Regions from separate parts of the Bacillus sp. LQ16 genome, predicted to be linked through region 2. Evidence: predicted binding sites of a transcription regulator. Region 2 holds the regulator's gene; each other region holds the start of a gene.
The links. Region 2 encodes LexA, which represses DNA repair genes until DNA is damaged. Its sites were predicted from a motif close to CGAACATATGTTCG; they were not measured.
Positions count from the first base shown of each region.

Region 1: the regulator LexA is predicted to act here: its motif matches at 4,162-4,175, upstream of recN (DNA repair protein RecN).
Region 3: the regulator LexA is predicted to act here: its motif matches at 2,778-2,791, upstream of AC3EMB_RS15250 (Y-family DNA polymerase).
Region 4: the regulator LexA is predicted to act here: its motif matches at 4,126-4,139, upstream of addB (helicase-exonuclease AddAB subunit AddB).

Region 1 covers NZ_CM173491.1:4,079,355-4,084,767, forward strand. The annotation lists gene spo0A (sporulation transcription factor Spo0A) at 1-600, opposite strand, end outside; gene spoIVB (SpoIVB peptidase) at 888-2,186, opposite strand; gene recN (DNA repair protein RecN) at 2,305-4,044, opposite strand; gene argR (arginine repressor ArgR) at 4,309-4,758, opposite strand; gene AC3EMB_RS20475 (TlyA family RNA methyltransferase) at 4,901-5,413, opposite strand, start outside.
Region 2 covers NZ_CM173491.1:3,606,571-3,611,983, reverse strand. The annotation lists gene glnA (type I glutamate--ammonia ligase) at 1-949, shown strand, start outside; gene AC3EMB_RS18075 (PadR family transcriptional regulator) at 1,484-1,807, shown strand; gene AC3EMB_RS18070 (DUF1700 domain-containing protein) at 1,800-2,342, shown strand; gene AC3EMB_RS18065 (DUF4097 family beta strand repeat-containing protein) at 2,343-3,146, shown strand; gene lexA (transcriptional repressor LexA) at 3,238-3,858, opposite strand; gene AC3EMB_RS18055 (YneB family resolvase-like protein) at 4,000-4,656, shown strand; gene AC3EMB_RS18050 (DUF896 domain-containing protein) at 4,702-4,941, shown strand; gene AC3EMB_RS18045 (bifunctional metallophosphatase/5'-nucleotidase) at 4,982-5,413, opposite strand, start outside.
Region 3 covers NZ_CM173491.1:3,029,147-3,034,559, reverse strand. The annotation lists gene AC3EMB_RS15265 (bifunctional metallophosphatase/5'-nucleotidase) at 1-37, shown strand, start outside; partial or broken gene AC3EMB_RS15260 (erythromycin esterase family protein) at 136-411, shown strand; gene AC3EMB_RS15255 (serine hydrolase domain-containing protein) at 919-2,076, shown strand; gene AC3EMB_RS15250 (Y-family DNA polymerase) at 2,834-4,099, shown strand; gene AC3EMB_RS15245 (YolD-like family protein) at 4,096-4,437, shown strand; gene AC3EMB_RS15240 (zinc-dependent alcohol dehydrogenase) at 4,516-5,413, opposite strand, start outside.
Region 4 covers NZ_CM173491.1:1,199,719-1,205,131, reverse strand. The annotation lists gene addA (helicase-exonuclease AddAB subunit AddA) at 1-588, opposite strand, end outside; gene addB (helicase-exonuclease AddAB subunit AddB) at 585-4,100, opposite strand; gene lepB (signal peptidase I) at 4,217-4,780, opposite strand; gene AC3EMB_RS06050 (TVP38/TMEM64 family protein) at 4,837-5,413, opposite strand, start outside.

The DNA of each region.
Region 1 (5,413 bases), 470 kb from region 2:
CTTTGCGATATCTGGATACAATACTTTCGTAATCGATCCTAATAATTCGATATCGTTGTATACCATGGAGATTGCTTCTCGTAAATACATATATCCTTTAATATGAGCGGGTACACCAATTTCATGAATGATACTCGTAATACTCGCATCTAAATTTTTCGGTTTTCCATCTACTGTTGTTGCTGATCGGAATGATGGTAGTGGACGTTTAATCATAGCATTTGCTTTACCACTCACTTGACGAATATGACTCGTTAAATTCTCCATATCAAATGGTTTTAATATGAAATATGAGGCACCTAAGTCAACTGCTTTTTTCGTCACATCTTCTTGCCCGAATGCTGTCAACATAATTACGCTAGGCTGTTTTAACCTTTCAATATGTCGCATTTTTTCCAATACAGCTAAACCATCTAAGTGTGGCATAATAATGTCTAAAACGAGTACATCAGGTTGCTTATCTGTTAATAAGTTTAAACACTCTTGACCATTATAAGCAGTACCGATTACTTCCATATCATCTTGAGCAGCTACATAGCTCTCTAACATTGATACTAGTTCTTTATTATCATCCACAAGACATACTTTAATTTTCTCCACAGCTTTTCCTCCCTTACCGAATCGATTCTCCGACATGTGTATCCTTCTAGGCTACATGAATTGTTCGACAATTGTGTGAAAATTCCCTTTTAAAGTTTCTTACTTTCCGATAAAATCACAAAAAAATATGTTTATCGTTCATTTATTCCCTTTCGCAACACATTCCATCATAGAAATACAACGAAACGTTCAACCCTTTTCTTTTATTTTACAACAAAAAACACCTCTTGCGGAGCTTTTACAAAATTTCAACGAATTTTTCAACAGAAAAAGCGAGCTAATATGTATTAGCTCGCTTTTTTCTCTTGATCATAAATATTAATTCCAGCTTGATGTAACATCCATTCAATATGAACACCATATCCGGATGTTGGATCATTTACAAATACATGTGTAACAGCACCAATTACTTTTCCATTTTGTACAATTGGACTTCCACTCATTCCTTGTACGATACCGCCCGTTTTCGCTAATAGACGTTTATCTGTTACCTTTATTACCATACCCTTTGTAGCTGGGAATTTTTGCTGCACTGTACTAACAACTTCAATATCAAACGCTTCTACTTTATCTTGATCAATAACTGTTAATATTTTTGCCGGTCCTTCTTTTACTTGATGAGATAATGCGATAGGCATTGCTTTATCCATTATACCGTTTTTCATATTCGTATTTAATTTTCCAAAAATACCATATGGACTATTAATTGTAATATTGCCAATCACTTCACGATCTGGTGAAAATCTTGCTAATTTCTCGCCTGGATTCCCATGACTGCCTCTTTCAATTGATGTAACTGTCGAGCGCATAATTTGTCCATCTTCGACTTGAATCGGCTTTTTTGTATCATTATCAGAAATAACATGACCAAGCGCCCCGTATTTCATAGAATCCGGATGAACAAATGTCATTGTTCCAATTCCAGCTGCCGAATCGCGGATATACAAGCCAATTCGATAAGACGATTCACCATTGTCTTTTTGCGGCGTTAGCTTCGTGCGAATATATTTTCCATCTCTTAACAATACAAGATTAAGCGGTTCACCTGTTTCTCCACTATTATGAATAAACGGTGCTACATCACTCATTCTTTCAATGGTTTTACCATTAATTTCAGTAATCATATCTCCAATTTGTACACCTGCTGTTTCACCAGGAGATATTTTACCTTTTTCAGTTTGAATTAAATGATGGCCTACAACAAGTACACCTTTTGTATTTAATTTCACACCAATTGATTGTCCACCTGGAATCACTTTAAAATCTTTTAACACTTTCACATTTACTTTTTTCACTGGAAAACCCGCAAGCTGAAATACCATATCAGCTTCACCATTTTGATGAGAATTTACCATAAGTCCTTGTTTTTGTTCATTCGAACTCACTGTAAATACATGACGATTTGTGGATGAAGCTTTGAAAACTGGTAATGATGATATTTCTGATTGTTGTCCTTCAAAAACAACAAGTTGTTTCGGTGATGAAATAAACGTTCGAAGCGGTTTAAAACATCCAATAAAAACTAAAGAAACAAGGAGACAAAGACCTATTATTTTTCGAAATTTTTCTAATTTCAACTTGTTCACTCTCCTCGCTCCTACCCCACATTCAGCCTCTTGGCTTCACTTTTTAATCTCTCCTTGCAATGCTTTATTTATAACCGGAAGAATTAAGAAATCATCATTTGAGAAAAAAAGCTATCCATTACTGGATAGCCTCTGCTGTCTGTTTAAAATGATGCGCTTGCGTAAGTAATTCTTTCGCATGCTCCGTCGTTAAATCTGTGATTTCCACACCAGAAATCATTCGAGCTATTTCTGTTACTTTATCCTCCATAGTTAAAACAGTAACTGATGTAATTGTCCGATCATTCGCTACTTGTTTTCGAATAAATAAATGCGAATCTGCCATTGAAGCTACTTGAGGTAAGTGCGTAATACAAAGTACTTGCGAGTTTACTGATACTCGATAAATTTTTTCAGCAATAGCCTGTGCGACCCGGCCACTTACACCCGTATCCACTTCATCAAAAATAACAGATGCAACCCCTTGATGCTTAGAAAAAATGCTTTTTAAAGCTAAAATGATACGAGATAACTCTCCGCCAGAAGCAACCTTTGAAAGTGGTTTTAGCGGCTCTCCTGGGTTGGTCGAAATATAAAATTCCACATGATCGTAACCATCTGCCGTAAGTCTTACCGGTGCACCTTCCACAAGGGGCTCTTCTGCATTTCCTTCTCTCTTCATAATTCTCACTTCAAATTTCGTTTTTTCCATATATAATTCTTTTAATTCCTGATGAATTGCATTTGTAAGGTGTTCTGCAAGCTCATGACGCATATTACTTAACAACGTTGCTTCTTTCAGAATAACACTTTCTAATTCCTTCAACTGTTTCTTCGTCGTTTCAATATGAACGTCTTTATTTTCAATTGTAAATATTTCTTGTTCAATTTTATCTGCATACGCTAAAATCTCTTCTACAGTATTTCCATATTTTCTCTTTAGCATACGAATTTCATTCAAACGTGTTTCGATTTCATCTAAACGATTTGGATCATATTCCATCATATCGAGCTTTTCTCTCAGTTGATATGCAACCTCTTCTAATAAGTAATAGCTATTTGCAATTGAATCATGATTCTCTTGATACATTTCATCTAAATGTGTAATACTTTCCATTTGTCCCATTGCGCTTCTTACATTATCTAATCCTTGTCCGTCAGCACTCAATGAACGATATGCATCACCTAATGCTTTATAAATCTTTTCAAAATTAGAAATTTGCAATCGTTCCTCAGTTAATTCATTTTCTTCATCCATCTTTAAATCAGCTTTGCGAATTTCTTCATGCTGAAATTGAATTAAATCTAAGCGATGTGCCATCTGTTGTTCATTTTCACTTAACGATTTCAATTGTTTTTTTAATTTTTCATAGTCAGCGTATACGTTTTGATATATGTCTAGTTGTTTAACGATTCGATCCCCATCAAAGTGATCAAGCATAAACAGATGTCGTTCTTCATTCATTAAATCTTGCGTTTCATGCTGTCCATGAATATCAACAAGTGTTTTCCCAATTTCTTTTAATATGCTAAGTGTAACAAGCTTCCCATTTACACGACATACACTCTTCCCGTTCGCAGCAATATCACGCTTTAAAATAATCATGCCATCTTCTATTTCTATATCTAACTCTTCTGCCTTTTCAATACATGGATGCTTATCATCTTCAACATAAAACAGCCCTTCAATCTCAGCCTTTTCTGTTCCATATCGAACAAATTCTGCTGACCCACGGCCACCTACAAGTAAACTAATCGCATCAATAATAATCGATTTTCCGGCCCCTGTTTCACCGCTTAAAACCGTTAAACCTTTTTGAAAAGAAATATTTAATGCTTCAATAATAGCAAAGTTTCTAATCGATAATTCCGATAACAATGCCCCATTCACCTCGTTATAAAATAATCCCTTACTAAAGGATTTTCTCATTTCTTCATTCAAATAATCATGCTATATATTTGTATGTATATACTCTTCTAACCCGCTTCATTGTACCAAACATTTGTTTTACGGGTCAATCCATCTATTTTCTAACTTTATGCAAACAAAATATTATATTACAATTGAAAAATCATATTTTTGACCAATAAAAATATCTTGTTCACTTCCCACTTTACGATGGAAAGCAAACAAGATTTTTTGTTACAACATATTTAAGAAACGATCAGAGACAACACCTGTATCGTCAGGTGTACGGCAAATAATTAAGCAAGTATCATCACCACAGATGGTTCCGATGATCTCATCCCACTCTAAATGATCAATAAGTGCTCCAAGTGAATGAGCGTTACCAGGCAATGTTTTTAGCACAAGCATATGTCCTGCCGTGTCTAATTTTACAAATGAATCCACTAGATTTCGTTTTAATTTTTGTAACGGGTTAAATCGTTGATCTGCTGGCAAGCTATATTTATAGCGCCCATCATGTAATGGCACCTTCACTAAGTGCAGTTCTTTAATATCGCGCGATACTGTTGCTTGCGTTACATTAAATCCCTCATTACGTAAAATATCAACTAATTCATCTTGTGTTTCAATTTCTTTGTTTGCAATAATTTCCCTGATTTTAATATGGCGCTGACCTTTATTCATACATTTGCACCTCACACTATCTCTTACCATAGTTTAAACATTGGTATACTTCACTTATTTATGTTAACTTATAATTCGTTTCTTGTACACAATTGTTTTTACAATCATTATACAATTACAGCAAAAAGAGGAACAACATATGTTATTCCCCTTTCCCTTTTTGTTTTAGAACGTCATGTGCTTCTGTAACAACTTGCTCTATAGAAATCGGAGAATGATTTTCGCCATTCTCACGTTCACCATGCCATTTCAGATGAATTAAAAATTCAATATTACCATCCCCACCCGTAATTGGTGAGAATGTTAAACCTTCCACATCATAGCCCTCTTTTAAAGCAAAATCGACAATCATTTCTACAACAGCTTCATGTACTTTTCTATCACGAACGATACCTTTTTTCCCAACTTGCTCTCTTCCAGCTTCAAACTGCGGTTTAATTAACGCTGCTACATCTCCGTTAGGCATAAGCATTGTTTTTAAAACTGGCAGTATAAGCTTTAATGATATAAATGAAACATCAATACTTGCAAATTGAGGTAAACCACGTTCTAAGTCTGCTGGTGTCACGTAACGGAAGTTTGTTCGTTCCATTACAACAACACGCTCATCCTGACGTAATTTCCACGCTAGTTGATTGTATCCTACATCTAATGC
Region 2 (5,413 bases):
TGGACCAGAGCCAGAATTCTTCCTATTTAAGGTTGATGAAAAAGGAAATCCAACATTAGAACTAAACGATAACGGTGGATACTTCGACCTTGCGCCGATGGATCTAGGGGAAAACTGTCGTCGTGATATCGTTCTTGAACTTGAAGAAATGGGATTTGAAATTGAAGCATCTCACCATGAGGTTGCTCCAGGGCAGCACGAAATTGACTTTAAATATGCAAATGCAATTCGCTCATGTGATGACATTCAAACATTCAAACTTGTTGTAAAAACAATTGCTCGTAAACATGGTTTACACGCAACGTTTATGCCAAAACCACTATACGGTGTGAACGGTTCAGGTATGCACTGTAACTTATCATTATTTAAAAATGGTGAGAACGTATTCTTTGATGCAAACGGTGACTTACAATTAAGTGATGATGCTCGTCACTTCATCGCAGGTATTTTAAAACATGCACCAGCATTTACAGCGATAGCAAATCCAACTGTAAACTCATATAAACGTCTAGTACCTGGATATGAAGCGCCTTGTTACGTAGCATGGTCTGCACAAAACCGTAGCCCGTTAGTACGTATCCCTGCATCTCGTGGTATTAGTACACGCGTAGAAGTACGTAGTGTTGACCCAGCTGCAAATCCATATTTAGTAATGGCTACATTATTAGCTGCAGGTCTTGATGGAATTAAAAACAAATTAACTCCACCAGCTGCAGTAGACCGTAACATCTATGTAATGACAAAAGAAGAGCGCGAAGAAGCAGGTATCGTTGACTTACCAGCAACATTAGCGCAAGCATTAGTTACATTACAATCTAATGAAGTAGTATGCGGTGCACTAGGAGAACACTTACTTGAGCACTTCATCGAAGCGAAAGAGATTGAGTGGGATATCTTTAGAACACAAGTTCACCAATGGGAACGCGATCAATATATGTCTCTTTACTAAGAGGCTTGAACCCTTGATACAACTCGTATCAAGGGTTTTTTAATTCCCTATTATTACAATTTTATATGGTTGCAAAATGAAAAACAGCCACATAAAAGCCTTGATACTACGGTATCAGGGCTTTTTTAGTGAAGTTATTGGATATGTTAACTACTAGATAATGGATTGTTTTTGGTTATTTTGAATCATGTTACTAAGAAAATCTTTTCAAAAGAATTGATCTTATCTTTTTTAATCACTTGTGCTAAAACTTAATAATTCTTTACTGCCTTGTACAACGCGAGCGATGATTTTTATGTCCTCATCTGCAAGGCTATAAGTTTGTGGCTTGTGAATCAGATTATTACTCAATGATATTAACGTAATGATGCTCAGTTATAACACAGTCTTATTCAGAATTTCGTTAGTTCATTTTCTAAATTTAGGGAATAAATATAGCTTAGTACCTTGCAATAAATAATACTAAGTGGTATATTATGGATAAAACAGGTACCGTGTATTGAACAGTACTAAGATAGGAAAGGAGGATAACACTTGAACGTTCAGTTTAAAAAAGGTGTGCTTGAACTTTGTGTATTAGCACTTGTAAAACGTAAAGATAGTTACGGTTATGAACTTGTTCAGCAAATTTCTAATAAATTTTTAATATCGGAAGGGTCAGTATATCCTTTGTTACGTCGTTTGACGAAAGAAGGGTATTTTCAAACGTATTTAAAGGAATCTACAGAAGGGCCACCTCGTAAATATTATCAATTAACAGAGCAAGGGGAGACGCAATTTCATTTGTTGGTAACAGAATGGCGTGATTTTGCGAAAGGGGTACAAGAAATTATTGAAGGGGTGGAATGGGATGAGTAAAGAAGGGTTTCTTAAAGAATTATCAAGTTATCTTAGAAAGTTACCAGAGGAAGAGAGGCAAGATATTTTATTGGATTATGAAGAGCACTTTCAGTTTGGACTAGAAGAGGGGAAAACTGAATCAGAAATAATTCAGGGCCTTGGTTCTCCGAAAGTAATCGCAAAAGAGTTACTTGCGATGTATCGCTTCGATGAAATGAAAAAAAATCCATCGACTTCAAATGTGACAAGAGCTGTTATGGCAGCGATTGGACTTAGTTTGTTTAATTTTATTATTGTGTTAGGCCCGTTAGTCGCAATTGTTGCTTTTATATTTTCTTTTTGGATTGGTGGTATTGCTAGTGTAGTAACACCATTTTTCGTTATTGGAAAAGTATTTATGGGTACTTTTATATGGTTGGATCTTTTCGTTAGTATAACGTTTGTTGGAGTAGGTTTATTGTTGTGTATTATCGCTTTTTATAGTACAAAGTGGTTTAAGAGATTGTGTGTACGATATGTAATATGGAACTTCAAAATGATAAAAGGAGAGTAAATGATGAAAAAACTATTTTTAATCGCTATCGCTTGTATCATTATTGGAGTAATAGGAATTTCCCAAACATATGAAAAAGCAGTACAAACTGCTGAAAAAGGCGATAAAGAAGATGTAATTAAAAACGAAACATTAAAAAATATAGAAGTTAAGTTAGATGCCGGAGATATTGTTATCCAAAAATCTCCTGATTCTTCTTTTTATGTAAAGCAATCAGGAGATGTACGTAAACAAGAGATTCGTATTGCAGAAGATGGTGACACATTAAAAATTATTGGGGAAAGAGAAAAAGGTGCTTCATTTGATTTTTCTTTTTATGATTTTAGGTTTCAAACGTCTAAATTGACTCTCCTTGTGCCCGAACGCTCTTATCAAGATGTAAAAGTAAATTCATCTGCTGGACAAATCGAAATGAGTGATGTGAAAAGTGATAGCGTAAGTGTTAGAACACTTGCTGGAGAAGTAGAGTTGAAACAAGTAACGGCTAAGAATGTGGAGGGATCGACAAAAGCTGGTGAGGTGAACTTTAAGAAGGTATTAGGGAAAGTGACCGCAAAAACAACAAGTGGGGAAATAAATATTCAAGATCATGATTCCAAGTATAATCTAGAAGCAAGTTCAACTGCGGGAGATATAGATATTACTTTATCGGAAAAACCACAAGATGCGGTAATTACTGGGCAAAGTGCTGCCGGAGATGTAACAATTTTTAATGAAGAAAATAATAACGTAACAATTGGCAATGGTAGTAAAAAGATTAGCGGTAAAACGGCTGCGGGAGATGTGACGATTGAAACTCGTTAATAAGAAATAGAATGTATGGAAATCTATCAAAATACAAAAAAGAAGATAATTACCGTATATAAATAAGGTAATTATCTTCTTTTTATTATTTTTAATGTAAATCACGATATACGCCAATTACTTTCCCGATAACTGACACTTGTTTTAAAATGATAGGTTCTAATGAAGAGTTTTCTGGTTGTAGACGGAAATGGTCTTTTTCTTTATAGAAACGTTTAACAGTTGCTTCGTTATCTTCTGTTAAAGCGACTACAATTTCACCATTATATGCAGACTGTTGTTGGCGAACAACAACTAAATCTCCATCGAAAATACCAGCTTCAATCATACTATCTCCAGAAATACGTAACATGAACACTTGGTCTGCTCCAGCAACAATACTAGCTGGAAGTGGGAAATGTTCCTCTACGCTTTCGACCGCTGTAATTGGTAAACCGGCAGTAACTTTTCCGACAATTGGAACTTGAATAACAGATTGTGTTTCCGTATCCATTCGGTCTTCACCTAAAATTTCAATGGCACGTGGTTTTGTTGGATCGCGTCGAATGTATCCTTTTTCTTCTAATCGTGATAAATGTCCGTGCACTGTAGAACTAGAAGCGAGGCCGACTGCTTGACCAATTTCACGTACGGAAGGTGGATATCCTTTTTCTTGTACTTTTAGCTTAATAAAGTCGAGAATGTCTTGCTGGCGTTTCGTTAACTTTTCCATGTTTTCTAACACCTCGTTTTCTTTCATTTTTCTTATTAATAAGTATAACATGTGAAAAAACATTCTACAAACATAAGTTCGAACAAATGGCGGATTTATGTTACACTATAGGGAAATAATAGGGAGAAAGAGGGGTTCAAAATGAATGCAATTATTTATGCACGTGTGAGTACAACGAAAGAAGCGCAAGAAACATCATTATTACGTCAAAAAGATGAATTATTGCATTTAGCTGAGCGCTATCAAATGAATGTTACTAAGGTGATTGAAGAGCAGGCTAGTGGATATACAATTGAACGTGACGGTATATTAGAGGTGCTGGATACAATTCGAGACGAACAAATTGATGTGTTACTTATACAAGATGAAACGCGCCTTGGTAGAGGAAATGCGAAGATCGCATTAATGCATTGTTTACATAAAGAAGGCATAAAAGTATATACGCATACACATAATGGTGAATTACAATTGTCGGATTCTGATTCGATGGTATTAGATATTATTGGTATTGTTGAAGAATATCAAAGAAAGATTCATAATTTGAAAATTAAACGAGGTATGCAACGTGCAGTAGAAAAAGGTTATCGTCCAGAAAATAATTTAAAAAATCGTCATTTAAGTGTAGGAAGAGAGAAAAAAGAAGTGCCAATTGAGGAAATTGTACGTTTGCGAAAAAGTGAACTCACGTTTGAAGAAATTGCAGCAACATTACGTGGATTTGGTCATAATGTTTCAAAGGCGACTGTACATCGTAGATATGTAGAGTATACGAAGCAATTGCTTGATAAAGAAGAGTAACTATTGTATGATAATAATCAGTTTTGATTAGAAGGGGGATTCGAGATGATTAATCACGAACTCGTTGAACGCATTAACTTCTTAGCGAAAAAAGCAAAAGCTGAAGGTTTAACTGAAGAAGAGCAACGTGAGCGTCAATCGCTACGTGAACAATATTTAAAAGGATTTCGTCAAAATATGTTAAACGAACTTAAAGGAATTAAAGTTGTTAACGAAGAAGGTACAGATGTCACACCGACGAAATTAAAAGCTTTAAAAAAGCAAGATAATGCAAAATTAAATTAAAAGATGGGCGAAGCCCATCTTTTTTTATTTGTAAAAATCGTTATTTAATAACTTTCCAGTTGTTATTAACTGTTGCTTCTATCGTTTTATGTTCCAATATATAATTAGCGATAAGTTCAGACATATCTGTGGGTATATCTTTTACTACCGGTTTGTTTTGAAACATAAAGAAATTTCCCCCGCCACTTGCACGATAATTATTCATTACAACTTCATATTCTTCATTCATATTAAGAGGAGCACTGTTATGCTGTAAAGATTCTACTCTTTCACCAATTGGTTTTGAAATGTTTAATACATATGAAATCCCTTCCCACATATCATAATTATAATGTTGTGGTTTTGGTTCTATGTAGGTAGGACTTACGATGATGGATCCATCTGTTTTTAATGTGAAATAAGAAGCAGAGAGTTCAAGAGCGGCTTTTATATCAGCTCCAGTTATTCTAATTACTTTTAATGTGTTTGGATA
Region 3 (5,413 bases), 580 kb from region 2:
GTCTATTATTGATGGAAGAATTCAAAAAATAAATTAGTTTTTTATTAATCTCAAAAACAAATAGATTACCTATACTTTTTAGTGTACAGGTAATCTATTTTTTTGATTTGAAATAAAGTCTTACTGTGGCCAATTAATAGTGATGGTGAATTCGGCCCATACGGAACATTAAAATCGGATGATCCAAACAGTTATAACTACATTTTTGGACAGGTGAAAAAAGATCAATTTTTTATTGATTTACGTAAGGCGAACGGCGTGACAAAAACTTGGTTAAACGAACAACATCCAATTTTCGCTGGAATAAGTACCGAAGGGCCTGATATACCAAAAACTATTGATATATCATTAGGTAAAGCGTTTGATATACTCGTTCAAATTCAAAAAGTGAGTCCATCTCAACTACATTAATAAATTTAGAATAATGTGCCTTAATGACAACTTGAGAAGTGTTTCATATAATACTATGAAATTTGTTTTATATAGTAAGAAGAATAATCGTATTAGAAAAAATCAGCAATTTAACCTGTTAAGAGTAAAATGAATCTTCAATATGCAAAGCGCCAAAAACACTGAAGCGAAAAGCATCGGTGTTTTTGGCGCTTTCGGGCACAGATGCTACTTCAACCCTAGTGTACAAGTGATTTTGAATGTAAGGAATTTGTAAGGAATAGGTAAGAAAAAAGAGATTTTCATTGTGTAGGATAAAAATATAAGGAGGCGTGAAGGGGGGGAACAATTACGGCCTACATATAAAACAAACAATCAGTAACAAGAGTGTTTTGTGAAAATAATAAGTACAATGATTGCAAATGCATTGTTGCCTTTTCATCATTTGGAGAATGGATAGCTGTGTGGTTCGTATATGACACTTCTATCAACTATCTATACAATTTTAATAGAAGAGAGGAATTCTTTATGAAAACACGCAGTAAAATTACATGTGCAAGTCTAGCACTTTTAATAGGTGGAAGTTCCCTGTTATACATAACACCAACATCAGTTGTAAAAGCAGAACCTACGCAAAATGTATCTAGTTCGTTACAAACAAGTACGCAAAGCGATCGTAATTCCGTTAAGAAAGCAATACGAGATGAACTGCAACTTGGATACCCGGGAATACTCGCTCAAATTTCTAAGGGTGGTAAAACTTGGAGTTATACCGCTGGGATAGCGGATATGAGAACTAAGAAACCAATGAAAGCAGATTTTCGCTTTCGCATTGGCAGTGTGACGAAAACGTTCATTGCAACAGTTCTACTTCAATTATCTGGAGAGAACCGTTTGAATCTAGACGACTCCATTGAAAAATGGTTACCTGGTGTTATTCAAGGAAACGGATATGATGGTAACCAGATTACTATCCGGCAAATATTGAATCATACAAGTGGTATTGCTGATTATATAAATTCAAAAGACTTCGATATTATGGATACAAAAAAATCGTATACGGCTGAAGAATTCGTCAAAATGGGGATTTCTCTTCCCCCAGATTTTGCACCAGGAAAGGGTTGGTCTTATTCAAACACAGGTTACGTATTACTGGGGATTCTTATTGAAAAAGTAACTGGCAACAGTTATGCGGAAGAGGTTGAAAACCGAATTATTGAACCGCTTGATTTGTCAAATACATTTCTACCTGGTAATTCAAGTGTGATTCCAGGCACCAAGCATGCCCGTGGCTATTTGCAACTAGACGGAGCGAGTGAGCTAAAAGACGTTACTTATATTAACCCAGGTAGCTCAGATGGAGATATGATTTCTACTGCTGATGATTTAAACAAATTCTTCTCTTACTTACTAGGTGGTAAATTACTGAAGGAACAGCAGTTAAAACAAATGCTTACTACAGTTCCTACAAATAGAGAGGGAACCGGATATGGTCTTGGAATCCTTGAAATTAAGCTTCCGAACGGTGTCTCGGTATGGGGACACAGAGGTGGCGTTCTAGGGTTTTCCACTTTTGCTGGTGGAACACTTGGAGGCAAACATACACTTGCTATCAATTCGAACAGTTTTAACATTAATAATCCAGAGTCTTTTAAAAACGTTTTAATTGCTGAATTTAGCAAGTAGGCAAAAAGGAAAAACAGAAAAATTTTGTCATTTGTAATTTCAATCGGAATGGATTACCGCTTGAAATGAGTATAGAAGGCGTTAAGTATCTAGGAATAATCAAACCAATCATGAGAGATGGCTAAGTAAAAGGATTGGTTTATATATTGTATTCTCTCTAGCCGATTAAAGAAGTAACAGATATAATGAGTGATTATTATGTATATATTATTGCATTTGTGTTTGTATCGTCACTGATTATAAATTTGTATAAGGTGCGAAGTCTAATTTAAGACTTCGCACCTTTGCTGTTTAACAGCTTTTATTACTAAGCTATTAATAATAGCAAAAAGGAGAATGTAACTAGTTATGCAGATGAATCTTGGCACAGGTGCTATAGGAGATTTTGCTGAAAATAAATTTAGAAGAATATATGAATTAGAGACATGAAAGCTGAAATGAATTTTAGTATTTTTTATGTTCATCAGTTACTTGAAATTCTAGCTGTTTTGTATACAGAGTTTTTCCAACCGTGATTGATAGCGCGTAAATATCATTCTTAATTATATGTAGTATGCATTGAGTGAGATTTTTTAGAACTAAATACAGTGTCATCTCCTAATGGTGAAAACAGTATTTGAATATTGTAGGGCTCTTAAGTGTTTTTAGATTTTTAAAGCCCGGTCATTTTAACCAAAATTTTCATAGAAATACCTTTAAAAAGAACATTAGTTCGTATATAATAAGAACAAATGTTCTTTTGTTAGGAGTGATAACCTTGTATGATTATTCTCTTTTACCGAATCGTATTATTCTTTGTGTAGACCTTCGTAGCTTTTATGCAAGCGTATCATGTATTAAAAAAGGACTTGATCCAAGATATACAAAATTGGCTGTCGTAGGGGATGTGAATCAGAGCGGATCAATTGTATTAGCAGCAACACCGCCATTAAAAGCGTTAGGAATAAAGAAGATGGCTCGTTTGTACGAAATACCGAAGCGACCAGATATTATTATTGTGAATCCAATTATGCATACGTATATGAAATGTTCAACTTTCATAACGGGTTTGGCTTTGCAGTATGTCGCACCGGAAGATTTTCATCAATATAGTATCGATGAATTTTTTATGGATATGACTGCAAGTATTCATTTGTTTGCCAGTAATCCGCGCGAATTCGCATTAAAGTTTAAGCGAGAAATATATGAACGTACAAGGATTGAAAGTACGATTGGTATTGGGCCTAATTTATTATTAAGTAAAGTAGCGATGGATGTGGAAGCGAAAAAGAATAGGGATGGAATAGCGCAGTGGACGTATGACGATATACCCGAGAAGTTATGGAGTATTAGACCGCTCAGTAAATTTTGGGGTATATCGTATAAAACAGAAATGAAATTGAATCGAAAAGGTATACATACCATTGGAGAATTAGCTCAGTATCCTTTGAAATATTTAAAGCAATCATTCGGTGTAATAGGAGAAGAATTACATCTACATAGTAACGGAATTGATTTTAGTAGAATAGCAGAAAAATACGTTCCAGCGACAACATCTATAGCGAAAAGCCAAATATTATTGCGTGATTATTCGGTAGAAGAGTTCATAGTTATTTTATTAGAGCATATAGAAGAGGTTTGTTATAGGCTGAGACGAGAAAAGAAATGCGCGCAAACAATTCATTTTTCAGTTGGATATAGCAAGAAATACGGTGGGGGAATAAAAAAGGCACATACGTTAAATAGAGCAACAAACTTAACGATGGATATTTATAATGTTTGTACATATTTTTTATATGAGCGCCATACAGGAGAGCCGATTCGATCAGTAAGTGTTTCATTAACAAACCTTATTAATGAAGGGGAAGAGCAAATTTCGCTTTTCGATAACATTATACAAAGAGAAAAAGAAATACGATTAACGAAAGTTATGGACGAAATTCGAACACGATTTGGTAAGAACAGTATTTTACGTGGGATTTCTTACACAAGCGTCGCAACAGCAAGATATAGAAACACATTATTAGGAGGGCACAAATCGTGAAGAATGCTAATATGCCAAAAGGAAGAGGTATGGTAAAGTGGCAACCGTTTGCCAGTATGCCGGAGCAGTTCGCAGTTATTAAAGAAATGATAAAGGAGCAAACGAAAGCCTCGCGTCCAATTGTAACACAAGATGCAAAAGAAATGATTGAAAATAAGCTATTAACTTCATTTTTAGGTGAGGAAGAGGTTTTACTTACATATTATAAAGATGGTTATTTATATAAAAATTACATAACAGTAGTGGATATTAATCCATTAATGGAGACGATTACTTGTACCGATGCTTTTCATAATCAAAGAATGTTAAAGTTTGGTGATGTAATTGAGGTTGATTAGAATACTTTTCTATGCAGTAGGTTTATTTTTAGCAGTCTACTGCATAGAAAAATAAAAGGTTCAGTCACATAACAATTTTCAAGGTTTTAAAATAACTTTAATACAATCATCTTCACGATTATTAAAAATCTGATAACCGTAGCTCGCTTCTTCAAGGGGAATTTTGTGTGTAATAATCTCTTTTGGATCAAATTCTTTATTTGTTATTTTTTCAAATAGTTCCGGCATAAAATGAATGACAGGTGCTTGTCCCATTTTAAGATTAATATTTCTAACCCAAAATGCCCCGAGTGGAAAGGCGTTATAATTGCCACCATAAACGCCGGTCATTTGAACCGTTCCATATTTTCTTACGGCTTTCGTAGCGATTTGAATAGGACCGAGAGTTCCACCTTGTAATTTTAATTTTTGTTCCAGAAATTCTAGAGGCGATTTTTTTCCATCCATCCCCACACAATCAATAACTACATCAGCACCACCATGTGTAATTTCCTTTAAATGTTCTCCCATATCGGGGAATTTTGTAAACTCAAATACCTCAACATTGTTAATCTTTTTTGCATAATTCATCCGATAATCTAAGTAATCCACTGCAATTACACGTTTAGCACCTTGCATCCAAGCAAATTTTTGTGTCATTAATCCAACAGGTCCACAACCAAGGACGATAACAGTATCACCTGGCTTAACGCCTGAGTTTATTACACTCCAATAAGCTGTTGGTAAAACATCTGATAAAAATAATAGGGATTCATCTTCAAGTTCGCATGATTCCGGTATAACAAATGGAGTGAAATTACCAAATGGAACTTTTAAATATTCTGCTTGTCCTCCTGGATGATTACCAAATTTCTCTGTATAACCAAAGTATCCACCAGAATCGTAATGAGGGTTTGAGTTATCACATTGACTTTCCATTTCATGTTGGCAATAGAAACAATGTCCACAAGAAACGTTGAAGGGGATGACAACACGA
Region 4 (5,413 bases), 2.4 Mb from region 2:
TGGATGCGCTCTTGATTCTGTATGAAGCGCTAAAATCATACGTTGTAAGTCATCATCACTACGGTCACTCGTATAACGATCAACGAGTTCAAAGAATATCGTATTATCTTCGATGCCATACTCTTCTTCTAATATGTCATCTAGCACTTCTTCTTTTAACAATTCATTTTCTGTTTGATTCGCAATACGGAAACGAGGATCAACATCAAGCATGTAGTAATATCCTCTAATTACTTGTAAACAGAATGAGTGAATTGTTGAAATGGAAGCTTTATTTAATAGGCTCAGCTGCTTTCTTACGTGTTGAGAGCCTGGTTCATCAATTAATACCTTTTCTAACGCTTCTCCGATTCGGTTTTTCATCTCTTGTGCTGCTGCATTCGTAAATGTTACAACGAGCAGGCGGTCGACATCGACTGGGTTCTCTTCATTAATAATCTTTTTAATAATACGTTCAACTAATACTGCTGTTTTACCTGATCCAGCTGCAGCCGCAACTAAAATATCACGTCCGTTCGCTACAACAGCTTTCCACTGGTCATCTGTCCATTGACTACCTTCTGGTTTTTTAGGCCAATTTTCTATCATTCTCCGCCAACCTCCTCTCTTATTTTCTCCATCGCTTCGCTATCTTTCATATCTTTTAACGATCGGAACTGATTATCTTCAAGTGACTCATCAAATTGACAAACAGATTTGAAGTTACAGAACGTACATGCTGCTTTATTCCCCATTTTATAAGGAGCAATATCGATAACACCTTCTGTAATATCTTTTCCGATATTTTCAAACGTATGGTGTACATATTTTTGCAGTACGTTAAACTCTTGCTCACTTGCAATACTTGAACGCGCACTAAAGCTTCCGTCTTTTTTCAGGCCAGCAGAAATAATATCTGAGCTTCCTGTTGAAAGTTTGTTATCCATTAAACGAACAACGTCAGCATCTCCTAATACGAGTCCTTTCATTTTAAATTTCTTTAAAATTTCTTTTTCAATTTCAGCTTCAGATGCGTCACCTTTCATCTCAACGATTGGGTTATGAATATGGAAATACAATACACCAGCTGGTGATGCTGCGTGGCCTTTTTTCATCCACGTCTGTGCATTCGAAGTAACAACATCTAAATACGTTAACATTTGAAGTGCTAATCCGTAATACACTTCCGTTAAATCTAACGCTTTTGAACTTGATTTATAATCAATAATACGTAAGAACGTCCCGTTTTCATCTTCTGCCTTATCAACACGGTCAATACGGCCGACTACTTCCATCTTCACACCATTTGGTAATGAGAATTCCATCGGCGGAAGTGACCCTGTACCTCCCATACCGAACGGCACCTCTAAATCAACTGGTACGAATCCGCTTGACTTCGCATGTTCACGAAGAATGATTGACGTACGGAAAATGATTTGTTGTAGTTTTTGTTTTAAATAGAAATGACGGTTTGAGCTTAATAAAATTTGTCGTTGTAATAACGGCGCAATTTCTTCTATTACTAAAACAGAAAGATGCTCACACTCTTTTATGGATAAATCCGCCCAAGTACGGTTTTCACGCAATAACTTGTCCGCAATTTTCTTTAATGCCGCATGGAATAATTCGCCGATGTCTGGCGCATCAAGCTTGAAAATATCACGCTCTCTAAGCGATAAACCGTGCTGCGCAAAATGAGCGTATGCACAACGATTAAATAGTTCCATACGAGAGACGCTTCCTTTAATTATATCTCCGTATAAATCTCTACTTACTGCTGTACTTAGTTTCTTCGCACGATTTCGGTAGAATAAACTTGATAAGACGCGGCTACTTTTTTGTTTCCATTCATCTGAAGTTACGTAGAAATTATATACGTCCCACCAAAAGTCTAAATTCCCTTCAAATCCGTATCGCTTCCACGTTTGTAGTTGCTGCATAACGTAAGATAACGTTACTTCTGGCGTTGCTACATATGAAATTTGTTCTGAACGTGATAAATCATTTACGTCATTCGTAATAAATGAATCTTTCACATTAGGGAACATTCTTTTTATTTTCTTAATAAAGCTAGACGCAAGTAACGTCTTTCCTTCTTCATCTGCAAGCGGGCATGAAATGTATAACTTCTCAGATGCTCTCGTTACCATTTGATACATAACGAACTGTTCTTCTAACAAAGTTTGTCTCGTCGTTGGTGCTAATTCAATCCCTGCCGCACCAAGAACTTCTCTTTCCTCATCAGAAAGCATACCTTCATCCATAGGTGCTGCTGGAATGACACCCTCATTTACACCTATAATAAACGTTGCTCTCACATCAGATAATCTGGAGTGATCAATATTAGCAATTAACACTTGGTCTAATGAAGGCGGAATGTTAGCAAATTGAAGTGCCTCAAGACCTGTCGACATAACGTCAGTAAACATAGAAAGAGACATTTTCTCTTCCCCAAGCATCTCTACAAATGTATCAAGAAGGCTCATTACTTCTTCCCATACTTGTTCATGATCTGTCGCAAATAAGAAATCTCCACTTTCTTCTGCACGTATACGTAATTCTTCTAGTTTCTTCGGAACATCCAGTTCTTCTAAAAACAAGTAAACTGCTTCACACATTTGCATAACTGTTCCTGCACGCTTTAACCTTTTTTGCATGCGAATAACAGGTGTTCTTACAACGTCACGTAGCCTATTTATTTTCTCTTCCATTTCACGTTCACTGTCTGTAATCATCCCGTTCGTATCATCAAGAGAACGATAACGGCGATACATCCATGGATCTTCAGCAGTCCATCTCTTTCCTTGTACACCGTACGCTAAACAGTAATTTTCAAATTCATCCATTTCTTCACGCATCGCTTCTTTTCTTACGTCTAATGGATATAAAAGCTCTGTTTTCACGCAACGGAACACCGCATCATAACGCCAATTCCCACTAATAATCTCGAGTGCAGAACGAATACATTCTACCAATGGGTGGTGTGACATCGGGCGCTTTTCATCGATGAAGTGCGGGATATTGTAATCTGTAAATAACGTTCGCATCACATCGTAATAACTTTCCCCATTACGAAGAAGCACTGCAATATCTCGGTAACGATATTTTTCGTCCGCAACAAGTTTACGAATTTCACGAGCAACACCTTCTACCTCCGCTCGTAAATTCGCAGCTGTACTAATCGTTACACTCGCTTCACCGTTAAATTTTTCATTCGGACGCGCTTCATAATGAGCTTCTAAATGCGCTAATGCTGGAGAATGAAAACGCGGCTGTTCCATAAGTGGAATTGTTTTTTCAATTTCTATTTTCTCTTCACGCGCTACTTGTTTTATTTTTTCATACGTTAACGTCGTTTCATAAAATAAATCGAGTTCATTTACTGGCTGTGCTAACGTTTTTTCATCTATCGTTAACGTGATCGTAACTCTCGCTCCGCAAATCATAAGCTGTCTTACAATCTCTAACTCTTGCGGGGAGAATGAATGAAATCCATCTATATAAATTTCCGCACCATTTACATATTCAGACTGCGGAAGCTTTTCCACTAGCAATTGCAGGTAGTCTTCTGAATCTAAGTATTTTCCAATTAAAGCACGTTCAAAATCATCGTATAGTAACTGTAAATCATACACTTTATTCGCTAGTAACTTTTGTTCGGCACTGCTACTATGCGCATCTAATTGTTGCCACATTTCATATACGTTAGATGGCGTTACATTGTAACGTTTAAACTCTGCAATCATACTGCCAAGATGTTCAAAGAAACCATTTTGCTCCGCTGCTTTTTGGAACACCGATAATCCATCTTTACGAGACTCTACAATTTTACGGAGTAACATATGTACACCAGCTTCATCAATATGAAGACGACTCGCTCCGCCAACTTCTTGCAGCACCTTCCACGCTAATCGTGAAAAACTAAAAACTTGTGCCCGAATAGAACCTCTTACATCCTCACTTCCAATTAACGCCTGCTGCGTCTGGAATGTCATCTGTTCTGGCACAAGATATAATATTGTTTTCCCTCTCGGGCGCTGTTTTAACTCTTCTTGCACTTCACGTAAACAAAGTGTACTTTTTCCACTTCCCGCTCTACCAATCACAAATCGAAGTGACATGTAACCCCACCTTTCACTTACATAACGAACGTTAGTTTGCTACTATAATTGTATTATAGTACACGAAAAAAGACAAACTGAGTTGTTTGTCTTTTCTATACTTCTACTTCATTATATCAACCTTTTGAAAAATTCGTTTGTACCTCTTGAATTGGCCAATATCGCAAATCAACTTTACCGACGACTGTATCAGCTTTTACAAAGCCAAAGTGTCTACTATCCCAGCTCCCGAGCCGGTTATCACCTACTACAAAAATAAACCCGGGTGGCACCAGCTTTTCTTTCGTTAACTCTTCTAATGTAAAGTCGCCTGTTAGTTGCCTTCCATTTATCTCTTTCTTATACTTCTCTAGATACGGCTCATCAATAAATTGTCCATTTATATATAACTTATCATGCTTATATTCAATATGATCTCCAGGTAAACCGATAATTCGCTTTACATAGTCCTCTTTTTTATTCGCATGAAACACCACAACGTCAAATCTGTTCAAGTCCCCAACTTGATAACTCACCTTATTTACAACTAGCATATTGCCATCTTGCAATGTCGGCATCATTGACTTCCCCTCTACAACATACGTTGAAAAGAAAAACGTTCGAAAAAATACAGCTAATAATACACCAATTAAAATTGTTCGTATCCACTCTATGCCTTCTTTTTTCAAAGTTTTCTTCATCTGCTTCTCCCCTTATCCTTTAATACTGAAGCTTTCCTTTACAAAGAAGACTATTCTTAATGTAGTTCTAATTTTACTTCAATTTTCTTACCGACATACCATAAAATAAAAATACCAATCGCTACAATGACTGATTTCACCGGATTATGGATAAATGACATTAAATCATGACCGATATACGTTAAAATAAAAATCATCACAAGTTTTCCGAATGCTAACGCTAGTCCAAACTGTTTTACACTAATTCGGGATAAACCAGCGACAACATTTATTAGCGCTGACGGTGTAAACGGAAAACAAAATATAACAAAAATCGGTGCGAATCCTTTCCTTTCAATCCACCCCATTGCTTTTCGTACTCTCTCATGCTTATTTACAAACGAAAAGAAACGGCTGCGGCCAAAATGGCGGATGATGAAAAAGACAAGTAATGCACCCATTACTGATCCAATCCATGAATAAAGAAAACCGAGCCAAAAGCCAAATGCAACAGCATTCGCCAGTACAAATACGATAAGCGGTAATGCTGGAATCAACGCCTCTATCATCGGTAAACCAATACCAAGAAGTGGTCCGAACGCTTTATAACTCTCAACAATATGATCCATATTTTCTGGTGAAAAATACTCTTTG